DNA from 2 places in the Weizmannia sp. FSL W8-1119 genome. Region 2 is predicted to be linked to the other one. Evidence: a T-box and tRNA genes for the amino acid it is inferred to sense, from the RefSeq annotation. Region 2 holds a T-box; the other holds one or more tRNA genes.
The links. The T-box of region 2 lies ahead of trpS (tryptophan--tRNA ligase). A T-box ahead of a tRNA ligase gene usually reads a tRNA of that ligase, here a tRNA-Trp.
Positions count from the first base shown of each region.

Region 1: it encodes a tRNA-Trp, which carries the amino acid that the T-box ahead of trpS (tryptophan--tRNA ligase) is inferred to sense. The anticodon was not compared.

Region 1 covers NZ_JBBOZL010000001.1:2,355,001-2,363,378, reverse strand. The annotation lists rRNA gene NSQ19_RS11760 (23S ribosomal RNA) at 1-2,325, shown strand, start outside; rRNA gene rrf (5S ribosomal RNA) at 2,894-3,009, shown strand; tRNA gene NSQ19_RS11750 (tRNA-Asn) at 3,017-3,091, shown strand; tRNA gene NSQ19_RS11745 (tRNA-Ser) at 3,096-3,185, shown strand; tRNA gene NSQ19_RS11740 (tRNA-Glu) at 3,199-3,273, shown strand; tRNA gene NSQ19_RS11735 (tRNA-Val) at 3,285-3,360, shown strand; tRNA gene NSQ19_RS11730 (tRNA-Met) at 3,370-3,443, shown strand; tRNA gene NSQ19_RS11725 (tRNA-Asp) at 3,456-3,531, shown strand; tRNA gene NSQ19_RS11720 (tRNA-Phe) at 3,552-3,627, shown strand; tRNA gene NSQ19_RS11715 (tRNA-Thr) at 3,631-3,706, shown strand; tRNA gene NSQ19_RS11710 (tRNA-Tyr) at 3,715-3,796, shown strand; tRNA gene NSQ19_RS11705 (tRNA-Trp) at 3,804-3,877, shown strand; tRNA gene NSQ19_RS11700 (tRNA-His) at 3,886-3,961, shown strand; tRNA gene NSQ19_RS11695 (tRNA-Gln) at 3,970-4,041, shown strand; tRNA gene NSQ19_RS11690 (tRNA-Gly) at 4,045-4,119, shown strand; tRNA gene NSQ19_RS11685 (tRNA-Cys) at 4,125-4,198, shown strand; tRNA gene NSQ19_RS11680 (tRNA-Leu) at 4,208-4,289, shown strand; gene NSQ19_RS11675 (DUF421 domain-containing protein) at 4,532-4,996, opposite strand; gene NSQ19_RS11670 (LLM class flavin-dependent oxidoreductase) at 5,173-6,192, shown strand; tRNA gene NSQ19_RS11665 (tRNA-Leu) at 6,310-6,391, shown strand; gene NSQ19_RS11660 (zinc-dependent alcohol dehydrogenase family protein) at 6,783-7,910, shown strand; partial or broken gene NSQ19_RS11655 (DMT family transporter) at 8,332-8,378, shown strand, end outside.
Region 2 covers NZ_JBBOZL010000001.1:889,314-897,691, forward strand. The annotation lists gene opp4A (oligopeptide ABC transporter substrate-binding protein) at 1-34, shown strand, start outside; gene NSQ19_RS04135 (YjbA family protein) at 446-1,198, shown strand; gene trpS (tryptophan--tRNA ligase) at 1,235-2,227, opposite strand; T-box leader at 2,289-2,529, opposite strand; gene NSQ19_RS04145 (DUF3899 domain-containing protein) at 2,631-2,885, opposite strand; gene NSQ19_RS04150 (peptide ABC transporter substrate-binding protein) at 3,376-5,046, shown strand; gene opp3b (oligopeptide ABC transporter permease) at 5,175-6,107, shown strand; gene opp3C (oligopeptide ABC transporter permease) at 6,104-7,123, shown strand; gene NSQ19_RS04165 (ABC transporter ATP-binding protein) at 7,142-8,203, shown strand; gene NSQ19_RS04170 (ABC transporter ATP-binding protein) at 8,205-8,378, shown strand, end outside.

The sequences.
Region 1 (8,378 bases), 1.5 Mb from region 2:
CTTTTGTAGAATGAACCGGCGAGTTACGGTCTCATGCAAGGTTAAGCTGAAGAAGCGGAGCCGCAGCGAAAGCGAGTCTGAACAGGGCGAAAGAGTATGAGGCCGCAGACCCGAAACCAGGTGATCTACCCATGTCCAGGGTGAAGGCAAGGTAACACTTGCTGGAGGCCCGAACCCACGCACGTTGAAAAGTGCGGGGATGAGGTGTGGGTAGCGGAGAAATTCCAATCGAACTTGGAGATAGCTGGTTCTCTCCGAAATAGCTTTAGGGCTAGCCTCAAGCGGAGAGTTTTGGAGGTAGAGCACTGTTTGGACGAGGGGCCCTCATCGGGTTACCGAATTCAGACAAACTCCGAATGCCAAAAACTTATGCTTGGGAGTCAGACTGTGAGTGATAAGATCCATGGTCGAAAGGGAAACAGCCCAGACCGCCAGCTAAGGTCCCAAAGTATACGTTAAGTGGAAAAGGATGTGGCGTTGCTTAGACAACCAGGATGTTGGCTTAGAAGCAGCCATCATTCAAAGAGTGCGTAATAGCTCACTGGTCGAGTGACGCTGCGCCGAAAATGTACCGGGGCTAAACGTATCACCGAAGCTGCGGATGGACACCGTTTGGTGTCCGTGGTAGGAGAGCGTTCTAAGGGCGTTGAAGCCGGACCGGAAGGACCGGTGGAGCGCTTAGAAGTGAGAATGCCGGTATGAGTAGCGAAAGAAGGGTGAGAATCCCTTCCACCGAATGCCTAAGGTTTCCTGAGGAAGGCTCGTCCGCTCAGGGTTAGTCGGGGCCTAAGCCGAGGCCGAAAGGCGTAGGCGATGGACAACAGGTTGATATTCCTGTACCGCCTCTTCACCGTTTGAACGATGGGGGGACGCAGGAGGATAGGGCAAGCGCGACACTGGTTGATCGCGTCCAAGCAGTTAGGCCGGTGCGGAGGCAAATCCTTCGCGCCAAGGCGGAGCTGTGATGGCGAGGGAAATTAAAGTACCGAAGTTCCTGATTCCACACTGCCAAGAAAAGCCTCTAGTGAGGTGAAAGGCGCCCGTACCGCAAACCGACACAGGTAGGCGAGGAGAGAATCCTAAGGTGAGCGAGAGAACTCTCGTTAAGGAACTCGGCAAAATGACCCCGTAACTTCGGGAGAAGGGGTGCTTTTTGGGGTGTATGCCCCGGGAAGCCGCAGTGAATAGGCCCAGGCGACTGTTTAGCAAAAACACAGGTCTCTGCGAAGCCGCAAGGCGAAGTATAGGGGCTGACACCTGCCCGGTGCTGGAAGGTTAAGGAGAGGGGTTAGCCGCAAGGCGAAGCTCTGAACTGAAGCCCCAGTAAACGGCGGCCGTAACTATAACGGTCCTAAGGTAGCGAAATTCCTTGTCAGGTAAGTTCTGACCCGCACGAAAGGTGTAACGATCTGGGCACTGTCTCAACGAGAGACTCGGTGAAATTATAGTACCTGTGAAGATGCAGGTTACCCGCGACAGGACGGAAAGACCCCATGGAGCTTTACTGCAGCCTGATATTGAATTTTGGTACAGCTTGTACAGGATAGGTAGGAGCCTTGGAAACCGGAGCGCCAGCTTCGGCGGAGGCATCGGTGGGATACTACCCTGGCTGTATTGAAATTCTAACCCGCACCCCTTACCGGGGTGGGAGACAGTGTCAGGCAGGCAGTTTGACTGGGGCGGTCGCCTCCTAAAAGGTAACGGAGGCGCCCAAAGGTTCCCTCAGAATGGTTGGAAATCATTCGCAGAGTGTAAAGGCATAAGGGAGCTTGACTGCGAGACTTACAAGTCGGGCAGGGACGAAAGTCGGGCTTAGTGATCCGGTGGTTCCGCATGGAAGGGCCATCGCTCAACGGATAAAAGCTACCCTGGGGATAACAGGCTGATCTCCCCCAAGAGTCCACATCGACGGGGAGGTTTGGCACCTCGATGTCGGCTCATCGCATCCTGGGGCTGTAGTCGGTCCCAAGGGTTGGGCTGTTCGCCCATTAAAGCGGTACGCGAGCTGGGTTCAGAACGTCGTGAGACAGTTCGGTCCCTATCCGTCGCGGGCGCAGGAAATTTGAGAGGAGCTGTCCTTAGTACGAGAGGACCGGGATGGACGCACCGCTGGTGTACCAGTTGTCTTGCCAAAGGCATCGCTGGGTAGCTATGTGCGGAAGGGATAAGTGCTGAAAGCATCTAAGCATGAAGCCCCCCTCAAGATGAGATTTCCCACAGTTTAACTGGTAAGATCCCTGAAAGATGATCAGGTTGATAGGTCCGGGGTGGAAGCGCGGCGACGCGTGCAGCTGACGGATACTAATCGATCGAGGACTTAACCAAATAGAAAAGTGAAGGGCGCTCGCTCATCGGCGTATGAACTTCAAGGCCCCCGCCTGAGATAAAGGAAACACGACGAGCCCTAAAGGCGAGTCGATGCCCGCTTATCGTAGGAAAGGGGGACGGGAAGTTCACTAGCCGATAGCGCCCGGAACTGGACAATAGAAAAGCGAAGGTGCCTTGTTTAGCCCCGACAAGCGAATGTTCTGACCGGCATGGAGCCGTCTTTTGGCTCCGTGACGGGCAGGTTATTCGACCTCGAGGGGCTAGGCACCGGAGCTAGACAATAGAAAAGCGGAAGCGCCTTGGTCATCGGCGTATGAACTTCAAGGCCCCCGCCTGAGATAAAGGAAACACGACGAGCCCTAAAGGCGAGTCGATGCCCGCTTATCGTAGGAAAGGGGGACGGGAAGTTCACTAGCCGATAGGCGCTGGAGCTGGACAATTCTCAAAGTTAGAAACCAAAGCTATTCTCCGTTTACAGTTTTTCTCCCATCCGGTTTTCAGGGAATCACATAATTCCTGTTGATAAGCAATGAAAAGTTTGTTATAATGATTTTTGTCATTGAGGTCCGGTGGCGATGGCGGAAAGGTCACACCCGAACACATCCCGAACTCGGAAGTTAAGCTTTCCAGCGCCGATGGTAGTTGGGGGTTTCCCCCTGCGAGAGTAGGACGCTGCCGGGCCCGATATTCCGCAGTAGCTCAGTGGTAGAGCAATCGGCTGTTAACCGATCGGTCGTAGGTTCGAATCCTACCTGCGGAGCCATAATGGAGAGCTGTCCGAGAGGCCGAAGGAGCACGATTGGAAATCGTGTAGGCGGCTAAAAGCTGTCTCAAGGGTTCGAATCCCTTGCTCTCCGTCATGATCCATATGGCCCGTTGGTCAAGCGGTTAAGACACCGCCCTTTCACGGCGGTAACACGGGTTCGAATCCCGTACGGGTCACCATTTACATATTTGGAGGATTAGCTCAGCTGGGAGAGCGTCTGCCTTACAAGCAGAGGGTCGGCGGTTCGATCCCGTCATCCTCCACCATTTTATCATCGCGGGGTGGAGCAGTCTGGTAGCTCGTCGGGCTCATAACCCGAAGGTCGCAGGTTCAAATCCTGCCCCCGCAATTTACATATAAAGGTCCCGTAGTGTAGCGGTTATCACGCCTGCCTGTCACGCAGGAGATCGCGGGTTCGATTCCCGTCGGGACCGCCATCTGTATTTTACATAATCGCGGCTCGGTAGCTCAGTCGGTAGAGCAAAGGACTGAAAATCCTTGTGTCGGCGGTTCGATTCCGTCCCGAGCCACCATTGGCCGGTCTAGCTCAATTGGTAGAGCAACTGACTTGTAATCAGTAGGTTGGGGGTTCAAGTCCTCTGGCCGGCACCACGCAATATGGAGGGGTAGCGAAGTGGCTAAACGCGGCGGACTGTAAATCCGCTCCCTCAGGGTTCGGCGGTTCGAATCCGTCCCCCTCCATTTTTAAAGGGGCATAGTTTAAAGGTAGAACAGAGGTCTCCAAAACCTCCAGTGTGGGTTCGATTCCTACTGCCCCTGCCATTATGATGGCGGTTGTGGCGAAGTGGTTAACGCACCGGATTGTGGCTCCGGCATTCGTGGGTTCGATTCCCACCATCCGCCCCATATTTGATTGGGCCATAGCCAAGCGGTAAGGCAACGGACTTTGACTCCGTCATGCGCTGGTTCGAATCCAGCTGGCCCAGTATGCGGAAGTAGTTCAGTGGTAGAACATCACCTTGCCAAGGTGGGGGTCGCGGGTTCGAATCCCGTCTTCCGCTCCATTGATGGCGGCATAGCCAAGAGGTAAGGCAGAGGTCTGCAAAACCTTTATCACCGGTTCGATTCCGGTTGCCGCCTCCATCATATTGTGCCGGTGTGGCGGAATTGGCAGACGCGCACGACTCAAAATCGTGTTCCTTCGGGAGTGTCGGTTCGACCCCGACCACCGGTATAACACAGTATTACATTGAAAGCTGATGCCAAACGGAACGCTTCTCAAGATAAAGAGAAGCGTTTTTTATTGCAATTATATTATTGAAGCCGAGGCCATTTAAGCAGCTGCTTGAAAGCGTACACTTGTGGGTATCTACAGTTTTTTAACTTGTACAAAAAGGGAATTGATCTAATAAGAAAGGTTTGGAAATACTATCTTAGATTTTCCTTTTATAATGAGTACAAGAGCTGGGCAGCCTACTATTTACTAGGGTTGTCTTTTCTTTTTTTCACCGTAACCGTCCCATCTTTTTCAAGATAGGCCTGGTCAATTTCATCAAGCGAAAATACGCCCTGCTTTCTCAATAACTCTGACAGTTGATTCATATCAATTTTATTTTTTTTTAGTACGACGTTGTTAATTTTTCCTTTATCGATAATCACCGTTTTATCCCCGATAAGGAATTTTTCCAGTTTGTCATAGCGGTAAATGAGGCTATCAAAAATGAGTTTAATGATGACCCAAACAGAAAGCATGGCGAGAATGTAGTACCATTTTACACTTGGGTCATAAAGGCCGTTGCCGACGATTTCAGACAGCATAATGCTCCAGATGAAGTCGATTGGCGTAAGGTTTGAAATACTTTTGGCACCGGTACATTTTAGACAAAAAATGAGCGCAAGAAAGCCCATGATCAATTTTAATAAATCTATACTGATTTGCATCGTTGAACCTTCTTTTTAGATGATTTTTTCTTTTGCATTTTCCCTTAAAATCAGTGTCATAAACGAACGTTCTAATCATGGGATACACCGGACAGGTTAGGCAAATCATTTTGTTTTGGGAATCTGTTATTTTACAATAGATCTATCTTCACGAGTAGAAGGAAAGGAAGCGGACAATGGGTAGTCAAAAAAAGTTAAATGATGTTGCATTTTCGGTTTTAGATTTGATCCCTGTTTTATCTGGAAAGACACCGGCAGATTCGTTTAAAAATAGCCTGAGCCTGGCACAGCATGTTGAAAATTGGGGCTACAAACGATACTGGCTCGCGGAACACCATAATATGGTTGGAGTAGCCAGCTCTGCAACGGCTGTTTTAGTCGGGTATATAGCGGCAGGGACGAAAACCATCCGTGTCGGGTCTGGCGGGGTGATGCTTCCAAATCATGCACCGCTTGTCGTGGCTGAGCAGTTTGGAACACTGGGTTCTATCTATCCAGGCAGAATAGATCTCGGCCTTGGCCGTGCGCCTGGTACGGACCAATTGACAGCTGCGGCGCTCAGAAGAAATTTAAAGGGCGGGGAAATGGATTTTCCGGATAATGTCCAAGAACTGATGAACTATTTTCTCTCGGATAAAGAACGCAGGACTTATGCACGGGCCGTCGTGGCAGAAGGGGTGGATGTTCCGGTTTGGCTTCTTGGATCAAGTACATACAGTGCCACACTTGCTGCGAGGCTCGGTCTGCCGTTTGCGTTTGCGAGCCATTTTGCACCAGCGCAATTGTTTGATGCTTTATACCTTTATCGGGAGAACTTCAAACCGTCCAAGTATTTGCAAAAGCCATATGTGATTGCGTGTGTGAATGGCGTAGCAGCTGACACAGATGCAGAAGCAGAAAGAATCGCAACAAGCCTGTACCAGTTTTTCCTCGGCGTTATCCGAGGCAAATCGCAGACGCTGCAGCCGCCTGTCGATAGCATGAACGGGATTTGGACCCCGTTTGAAAAAGAAGCGGCATTGCGTCAGCTTGAATATGCTTTTATCGGTTCAAAACAGACAATCAAAGAGAAAATGGAAGAATTTTTGGATGATACACAGGTCGATGAGTTGATGTTTGTATCGCATATTTACAACCATGAAGAGCGGCTGCGGTCTTATGAGATCCTAAGTGAACTGAAGGAAGGTCATGCCTGAAGAGGGAAGCTGTTTTGCTTCCCTTTTTCACAAAATGGTTATTGACATTTTTTACGATCTGGATATAATTATAAAAGTGACATAACAAACAGCTTTGTTTGCGGTTCATAGGATCATGCCGGTGTGGCGGAATTGGCAGACGCGCACGACTCAAAATCGTGTTCCTTCGGGAGTGTCGGTTCGACCCCGACCACCGGTATCAAAAGATCGCATTTCAGTTTTTCGGTGAAACGTTCCTTACAATACCGTAAGGAGCGTTTTTTCATTTTCCGGTAGAAGATACTCTCTTCAATCGTGTGAAGGGTAAAAGGAAAGGGATGAATTTCGGTTTGCGTTTACTAAAGGCTGTTTATTTGTTTTTTTCACGATTCAGCCGTAAAATAAAATAAAGAATTTGATAATAGTGAATGTATACACAAATCAGTACTCTTATCAAGGTTATGAAGTACGATACCCGCTAGTTCCGGGCGTTCCGGATTTGTTCAGCAATCCCAATTCGCCTTACACAAAGCATATAAGTGATATTCGTAGACTTTGAAAACCGTTCAAGTGCGCTGATACATAACGAATTTCAGAGGAGATGGGTGAGAGTGAAGATCAGAGCTGCTGTACTACGGGAATCAGGTGCTGCTATGCCATATGCAGCAAGCAAACCGATTAAAATTGAAACATTGGAGCTCGATGAACCGCAACAAGGGGAAGTGCTTGTTAAGATGAAGACGGCCAGTTTGTGCCACTCGGATTTATCTGTTATAAATGGCAGCAGACCCCGGCCTTTACCGATGGCTCTTGGGCATGAGGCTGCCGGTGAAGTGGTGAAAACCGGTGAAGGCGTGACGGATCTTGCACCGGGTGACCATGTTGTTTGTGTGTTTGTGCCAAGCTGTGGCGAATGCCTGCCGTGCAAGGAGGGACGCCCTGCATTATGCGAAACGGGTGCGGCTTCAAACGCGGCAGGCACTTTACCAGGGGGCGGCATCCGGCTGCATGCAAATGGTGAAGACATCAGGCACCATCTCGGCGTATCCGCTTTTTCAGAATATGCTGTTGTGTCCCGTCGTTCTTTGATTAAGATTGAAAAAGAGATTCCGTTTGAAAAGCTTGCCCTTTTTGGATGCGCTGTCATAACGGGAGTCGGGGCAGTCGTGAATACAGCCCGGATTAAGTTGGGTAGCACAGTTGCGGTTGTCGGTTTGGGCGGCGTCGGATTAAGCGCTTTAATCGGGGCTGTATCAGCAGGGGCGAGCCGTGTAGTAGCAGTAGATGTCAATGAAAATAAATTTGCGTTGGCAAAAAGGTTTGGGGCAACAGATGTATTTAATTCCAAAGATCCAGATGTTGTTGAGAAAATACGTGAAGCAACTGGCGGGGGACTGGATACTGTTTTTGAGACGGCAGGTGCAGTCCCGGCGATGGAAACGGCATATGGCATCACCAAGCGCGGTGGCACAACCGTTACGACAGGACTACCGGATCCAAAACATCATTTTTCTTTCCCTTATGTAACGCTGACGGCCGAGGAACGGACGCTAAAAGGTTCCTATATCGGTAGTTGTGTTCCGGAAAGGGATATTCCAAATTATATCCGGCTTTTTAAAAACGGCCGCTTGCCAGTGGATGAATTGGTAAGTGATGTCATTTCTTTGGATGAGATAAATGAGGGTTTCGACAAATTGGCCAAAGGGGACTCATCCAGAATCATGATTCGGTTCGACTAAAAGATGATTGCCAAAAAACGTGCCCCGTGCCGCTAATGTGGCCCCCATGTTAAGAACACATTAAAAGAAGAGTTCAAGCAGCTATAAATGAACTTAAGTTTTAACATTAAGCCCGAGCACCCATTTGCATGATGACGACTTGTTACAGCAGACAACAGAGCTAGGATATTTTGTTCGTTTTATAAAACGACAAAATTTTTGATTTCCTGACTGAATCCTGCGATTTGCAAATGGTTTGAGCAGGAATACAGTATTGATCCGTTTACCGTCAGCATCCGCTTTGAGGAGGATGACGGCAGGTCGTATACGTGGTCTACAAAAGGCTTGGCGCAGCGCAGCGTGCCAAGCCTTTTATTTACAATTTTTTTAATGCAAATTATACTGAAAATACGACTTTATACATAAAAGAAGGTCTATTTTCATGAATAAATCGGCATTTTTAAAACTGAGCATCTCAATGGTGATTTT
Region 2 (8,378 bases):
TGTCACATCCGAAAAAGCGGACACCCAGGAATAATCCATAAAGGCCCTGTCTTTGGCAGGGCCTTTTCCTTTCCGGCTTACCGGGATCGGGAGAGCAGAGCGTCTTTTTAAAGCAGAGCCTTTATCCTTTCCGGCTTGCCGGGATCGGGAGAGCAGAGCGTCTTTTTAAAGCAGAGCCTTTATCCTTTCCGACTCACCGGGGGAGGGAGAGCAGGGCGTCTTTTTAAAACAGGGCCTTTATCCTTTCCGACTCGCCGGGGGTGGGAAAACGAAGCGTCTTTTAAAGCAGGCCTTCTTCCTTTTCGACGCGGTGGGATTGGGGTTCTTCTTTTTACGAGCGAAGCGCAATCTTCATTTTCTACACAGCGGAATCCGGAAAAGAAGGAATAATTTAACTGCCCCCTGCCTATACTGAATGACAAACAGAGTATACGGGGGGTTATCCATGCTGTATCTTCACGATATATGGGTCAACTGGTTCGAGGGGGAGGAAAACAGTTATAATGTCTGTCCGTTCCATGAGTGGCGGAGGGACGATGTGATCGAACTGCTGGACCAGGTGCCGCTTTTATTTGTGGACACGCTTTTATACGAGTACATTGAAAATGATTTGGCTGAACTGCCGCAAACTTTGCTGAATGATGTTTTCCAGAAGGCGGTTTTGCGCAAAAACCATGAACGAATCCAGCTGGAATATTGTTTTGTCGTGACGGACGGAAAAGGGATTTTGGCGGTTGATACGATCGGCTATACGCTGCCGATCCGCAAAAGCAGGCTGATTCCGAGGCAGGAACAACTTGTCTATGAAATGATTGAAGGGCATGAACCGGTGTCCTATCCGTTTGAAAACCGCAGCCATCCGAAAGAACATCATATTTTATCCCCGTCGCCGGAATGCATGCAGGGGCTGACAAGAAGGGAACGGCAATTAAAGCAGTTGTTATTTATGGCGCTCGATCAGCTTTATTCCTCAAAAAATACGGCGGAAGTGCGGTACTGGTATACAGAATGGCGTCCGGAGCAGTATGAACACATCCAGTTTATGCCATTTGAAGATGCATGGGAGCGGCTTTATGCAGAAACAAAAACAGGCTGGTCCAAAAAGCATGAACAGTTGTGCGAAAACATGATCAAAGGGCAGCCCTTTTTTGAAAAGCTATGGGAACTGGAACACAATGAAAAAAGCGAACTGATGTAAAAACGAGTTGCGAAACCTCCGCAACTCGTTTTTTTCTTAATGGCGTTTTTTTCTGCCCAATCCCATCGCATTTTCCATTTTCCTCAGCATATTTCCGGCTACAATACTGGCTTTTTCCGCGCCTTCATCTAAAATCCGGTCCAGTTCCTCCGATTCAATCAGTTCATAATACCGTTTTTGAATCGGGGCAAGCCCTTCATTCACTACATCAACGAGATCCGCTTTAAACGCTCCATAGCCGACGCCGTCATATTTCCGTTCCAGCTCTTCAATGGTCAAGGTGCTGAAGTTGGAATAGATGTCGAGCAAATTGGAAATGCCCGGTTTCCGCTCTTTGTCGTATTTGACCACGCCTTCTGAGTCTGTAACCGCGCTTTTAATCTTTTTGTCGACCAGTTTCGGGTCATCAAGCAGCGAGATAAATGCTTTTTTATTCGGATCGGATTTGCTCATTTTTTTCGTCGGGTCCTGCAGCGACATAATCCTTGCTCCGGAATTGGAAAGCTTAATGTCCGGCAGCGTAAAAATTTCGAGGTAACGTTTATTGAACCTTTCCGCCAAATCCCTTGTCAGCTCGAGATGCTGTTTCTGGTCCTCACCGACCGGCACAAGATCCGTGCTATACAGTAGAATATCAGCGGCCATGAGCGGCGGGTATGTGAGAAGCCCGGCCGATACGCTTTCTTTCCCTGCAGATTTGTCTTTAAACTGCGTCATTCTTTCCAACTCGCCGACATAGGCAACGCATTGCAGCATCCATCCGGCCTGGGCGTGCGCCGGCACTTCCGACTGGATAAAGAGCGTCGCTTTGTTCGGGTCAATGCCGACTGCCAGATAAAAAGCGGCAAGGCTCCTGATGTTTTTGCGGAGTTCAAGGCGGTCTTGCGGGACGGTAATGGCGTGCTCGTCAGCAATGCAAAAATAGCAATTAAAGCTGTTCTGCAATTCCACAAACTGCTTCATTGACCCAAGATAGTTCCCGATGTGGATCGTTCCACTCGGCTGAATAGCTGAAAAAATCGTCCTCATTTTTTCTTCCTCCTAAAGCATGGATATTTTTCCAGAAAAATAAAAAACCCATTCATCCAAAATTAGGGACGAATGGGATTAATCCGCGGTGCCACCCTAAGTGCCCTGGTATGGGCCGCTTAGTTCCAATGCCAATTGGAGCCTGGTTAACGCAAGGCGTACGCCGGAAACTAATGAGGTAGCCGCCCGTTCATCTCCGGAGCTCGAAAGCCCATTCCATCTGCAGGCATGTTTGTTCCCACCAGCCACAAACTCTCTGAAATGCCATAAACAGATGTACTCTTCTTTCTCATCGCTTCTATATACAGTTTCATTATAATGAAAAGAAGGAAAAATGTCAAAAACCGCTGTCCGCCAGAGTGCCCGTTTGTATGCAAGACCCAGCCTTTATATGTCCGTCATTTCAGGACGAACTTTGTAGAAAAAGGGCGATTGCCATCAGTACCATCATGAAGACCCCGGTAAGAAGAGGCACGGAAACACGCAGGGTAACCAGCTTCGACAGCGGGCGGACGTCCCCCTCGTTAAATTTGGAAGACATTCTTTGAAACCCGTAAATAAACGCATCAAAAAAACCGGTCCGCGCCATTAAAACCGACGCGGCAAAAAGAATCAAAAGCGCCCCGATCGTAAACGAAGTATTAATATAGCTAAGCAAATCGATTCGCTTATACACCAAAAAAGAAAAAAGTAAAACAAGTAACTGGGAGGCCAGCAACCAACAGACAAGCTTTTTGAACATACGCTCACCTACAAAATGATTTTCATTCATTATACAGGAACAAAAGAAAAGATGAAATAGCGGAAAATCTAAACCTAAATTAAAATTAAATTAAATTTATTAAAATTAATTTAAAAATTATAAATACAACGAAACGCGGAAGTTAAGCGGTTGGCAGCGCTTCCAAATTAAAAAATGTTGTTAAAAAACCTACCAAAGTTTTTTCGTTATTATAGTTTTATTTAAAATTTTTTCAACCTTTTGTAAGGGTTTACAATATTGAAATGTCAACACCTTTTTGGTTTATTAGCCTTTTTACGTAATTAAAAAAGATTAAAAAAATATGTACAAGCCCGTGAAATGTTAGTATAATTAAATTCGAAAAGTCGCTCGCTTTTCAGAAAAATAAAAAAAGGGTGGTTAGCTGATGAAGAAGTCAAAATTTTATGTGTTTATGATGCTGGCTTTTGCTCTGTCGCTCGTCCTCGGCGCATGCGGCGGCGGAAGCAAAAACAGCAGTTCAGGCTCAAGCGGCGGCTCATCCAAAACCAAGCAAGTGCTGAATATGGATGAATCGGCTGAACTTCCGACAGGGGATCCGACACTTGCAACGGATGTCGCAAGTTTTACCGTTTTCGGTAATACAATGGAAGGCCTTTATGTCGTTGGGAAAAACGATGAGCTGAAGCTCGGGATTGCGAAAGCAGAACCGACAGTCAGCAAAGACGGCAAAACGTATACGTTTAAGCTCCGCGAAGACGCGAAATGGTCCAACGGCGATCCGGTTACGGCAAAAGACTTTGTTTACTCCTGGCAAAGGGCCGTGAATCCGAAGACAGGCTCACAATATGCCTATATTTTCGGAGGTGTCATTAAAAACGCCTCAGATATCATTGCCGGCAAAAAAGATCCAAGCACTTTAGGGGTAAAAGCGATTGACGATCACACATTGCAAGTCCAGCTTGAAAAACCGGTCCCTTACTTAAAATCATTGCTGGCTTTCGGCACGTATCTGCCGCTCAACCAAAAATTTGTTGAGTCAAAAGGCAGCAAGTTCGGGACAAATAGCGACAATATGTTGTTCAACGGCCCGTTCGTGTTGAAAGACTGGAACGGCACAGGCCTGACATGGAAATACGTGAAAAACCCGAATTACTATGACAAGAAACATGTGAAACTGAAACAGATCAATGTCCAGGTTGTGAAATCGCCAAGTACCGGGGTCAACTTGTACAATACGGGCAAAATCGACCGGACTGTTTTGAGCGCCGAATATGCGAAACAATATAAAAAGAACAAAGAAGCTGTGACAGTTCCGGAATCAAATGTTTTCTACTTCAAATACAATGAAGTCAGAAACGGCCAGAAAACCGCTTTGGCAAACAAAAATATCCGGATGGCGCTTTCAATGGCTTATGATAAAAAAGCATTTGTTAATACAGTGCTATCTAACGGGTCTTTCCCTGCAAACGGCTTAGTACCAAAAGACTTTGCAAAAGATCCGAAAAATGGCAAAGATTTCCGTACGGAATCCGGTTCTTACCTCCAATATAATCCGACAGAAGCAAAGAAATATTGGGAAAAAGGGTTGAAAGAACTCGGCAAGAAGAACTTAACGCTTGAAATTCTCGGTGATGATACAGATAACGCAAAAACAACAGGCGAATTCTTCCAAAACCAATTGGAAAAGAATCTTCCTGGGTTAACGATCAAACTGAAAAACGTACCATTCAAAAACCGTTTGCAATTGGATACAAACCAAGATTATGACATCCAGGTTGCCGGTTGGAGTCCTGACTACAAAGACCCGATGACCTTCCTCGACTTGTTTGTCACAAACGGGGATAACAACAATTCCGGCTACTCGAATAAAGAATACGATAAGCTGATTGATGAAGCGAAGAACAAATACGGCAACGATCCGGAAAAACGTTGGCAAATCATGCTGCAAGCTGAAAAAGTGCTGATGGATGATGCGGCAATCGGGCCGATTTATCAACGTGCTACATTACGCCTTGTTAAACCGTATGTAAAAGGAATCGAATACCATATATTCGGGCCGGAATACACATTTAAAGATGCATATGTTCAAAAGTAAGAAAACTGCATGACTTCAATTAAAAAGGTAAAAGAGAGTATTTTCTTTCCGAAATACTCTCTTTTCACCGTTAAGCGGATTTTTATGTGAAAAATTTAAACATTCCTTTTCTTTGGGAGGTGTCACGTGTGACGAAGTATATTGTGCAAAGGATTATTTATTTGTGCATTACCTTATTTATTATTGCTTCTTTTACGTTTTTCCTGATGAAATTTTTGCCGGGGACCCCGTTCCGGAACCAGCAAAAATTATCACCGGAACAGGTTCATATCCTGAACCAGAAATATGGACTGAATGAATCTTTGCCTGTCCAGTATAAAAACTATATGGTGAATTTGCTGAAAGGGGATCTCGGCGTTTCTTTCCAGTTTGACAACCAGCCGGTTGCACAGCTGATTGCGGATAGGATGGAGCCGTCCTTGCAGTTGGGGATTCAGGCCATGATTGTCGGCACGTTAATTGGTATATTACTAGGTGTACTGGCGGCAATGTTTCAAAACACATGGATTGACTACGGAAGCACATTTCTTTCGGTCCTCGGTATATCCATTCCCTCGTTTGTATTTGCCGCAGTCCTGCAATATGTGATAGGTGTGAAACTGCAATGGCTGCCGGTTGCAGCTTGGGATGGGTTCGCTTCTTCCATATTGCCCACCATTGCGCTCGCTATTTTTCCGGTTGCCACAGCTGCACGGTTTATGAGAACGGAGCTGATTGAAGTGTTTGGTTCCGATTACATTACACTGGCGAGAGCAAAAGGGAATTCTTACGGGCAAATCGCCTTTAAGCACGCGATCCGGAACGCGCTGATTCCGCTTATTACGGTGCTTGGGCCGCTTGCCGTTAACTTGATGACCGGATCGATGGTTGTCGAACAAATTTTTGCTGTTCCCGGGATTGGCGAACAATTTGTTAAATCCATTCAAATGAATGATTACCCGATTATTATGGGGACAACCCTCTTTTTCTCATTCCTGTTAGTCCTGATTACATTAGTTGTCGACATTTTATACGGTATCATTGATCCGAGAATTCGATTGGCCGGGGGGAATAAATCATGAACAACAACATAGAGGCATTGCCGAAAGAATTATTTGAACCCGCAGCGCCGGATCGCGACCAAAGTGAATTGATTGCCAAACCGCAACTGTCCTTTATGCAGGATGCATGGATGCGCATCCGCAAAAACAAAGGCGCAGTTGTCAGTTTGTTTATTATCATTATTTTAATTCTGATGGCGATCATCGGGCCGCATCTTTCCAAATCGGGCCCGTATGAACAAAATTCATCAAGGGCAAATTTGCCGCCAAGAATCCCTGTGATTGAGAAGCTCGGCATTTTTGACGGGTCCCAGACGGTTGGCGGGCAAAAAGTGAACATGTACGAACAAAACCATATTAAAACGTATTACTGGTTCGGCACGGATGCTCTCGGCCGCGACTTGTTTGCAAGGGCATGGCAGGGGACGAGAATTTCCTTATATATCGCCTTCCTTGCGGCGTTGATCGATATGATCATCGGCGTTTCTTACGGCCTCATATCCGGATATAAAGGCGGGCAGGTCGATAACGTGATGCAGCGGATTATTGAAGTTTTGTCCGGCATCCCGAACTTGATTGTCGTTATCTTAATGCTGCTGATTTTCAAACCGGGGATCCTTTCAATCACGATTGCCATGGTGATCACCGGCTGGCTGAATATGGCGCGGGTCGTCCGCGGCCAGGTGTTAAAGCTGAAAAATATGGAGTACGTATTGGCAGCAAAGACACTTGGCGCTTCGAACATGCGGATTTTATTTAAACATCTGCTCCCGAATTTAACCGGGGTGATTATTATCAATACAATGTTCACCATTCCAAGTGCGATTTTCTTCGAAGCCTTTTTAAGTTTCATCGGGATCGGGCTCCAGTCCCCGGCTGCATCGCTTGGGACATTGATTGAAGACGGTTATAAGACATTTCAGTTCCTGCCGTATTTGATGGCAGTGCCGGGCACGATTATTTGTCTGTTGCTCGTTGCCTTCAACCTGCTGGCTGACGGTTTGCGTGATGCATTTGACCCGAAAATGCGCGATTAAGAAATGAGGTGAAGCCGAATGGAAAAGATTTTGCAAGTGAAAGACCTGAATATATCCTTTCACACTTTTGCCGGTGAAGTAAAAGCGATCCGCGGTGTGAGTTTTGATTTATATAAAGGGGAAACATTGGCAATCGTAGGGGAATCCGGTTCAGGGAAATCGGTGACGACGAAATCGATTATGCGGCTGTTGCCCCCGAACAATTCGGAAATCAAGTCGGGGCAAATCCTGTTCGGCGACGTCGACATTGCCAAAGTGTCAGAAAGAAAGATGCAGTCGATCCGCGGGAAAGAGATTTCGATGATTTTCCAGGATCCGATGACTTCTTTAAATCCGACCATGACAATCGGGAAGCAGATTATGGAGCCGCTTTTGAAACACCAGAAAATGCATAAAAATGAAGCGAAAAAACGCGCAATCGAACTGTTAAAACTGGTCGGCATCCCGAATGCGGAGATCCGTATCAAACAGTATCCCCACCAGTTTTCCGGCGGGATGCGGCAAAGGGTCGTCATTGCCATTGCCTTGGCGTGCAACCCGAAAATTTTAATTGCGGATGAACCGACAACGGCGCTTGATGTTACGATTCAGGCGCAAATTCTGGAACTGATGAAAAAACTGCAGTCCAAAATTGATACCTCCATTATTTTTATTACGCACGATTTGGGCGTGGTTGCCAATGTGGCAGACCGTGTTGCTGTCATGTACGGCGGGAAAATTGTCGAAATCGGAACAGTGGATGAAATTTTTTATAATCCAAAACATCCGTATACATGGGGGCTGATTAGTTCGATGCCGAGCCTCGATGTCAGGGATGAAGAACTGTACGCGATACCGGGCACCCCTCCGGATTTATTGAACCCTCCAAAAGGGGATGCCTTTGCGCCGCGCAATCCGTACGCACTTAAAATCGATTTGGAGCAGGAGCCGCCGATGTTTAAAGTGTCGGATACGCATTATGCCGCAACATGGCTTCTGCATCCGTACGCCCCAAAAGTGGAGCCGCCGGAAGCCGTGAAAAAGCGGATGTACAAGTTTAAAGGGAACGTGCGCCCGGTACCGGCTGAGGAGGGGAAGTAAAATGGCAGTGAAAGAAAAACTGATCGAAGTCAAACATTTAAAACAATATTTCAATGTTGGAAGGGCAAATGAAGTCCGTGCTGTCGATGATCTCACATTTGATATTTACAAAGGCGAAACCCTCGGGCTTGTCGGCGAATCCGGCTGCGGCAAATCGACAACCGGGCGGACGATT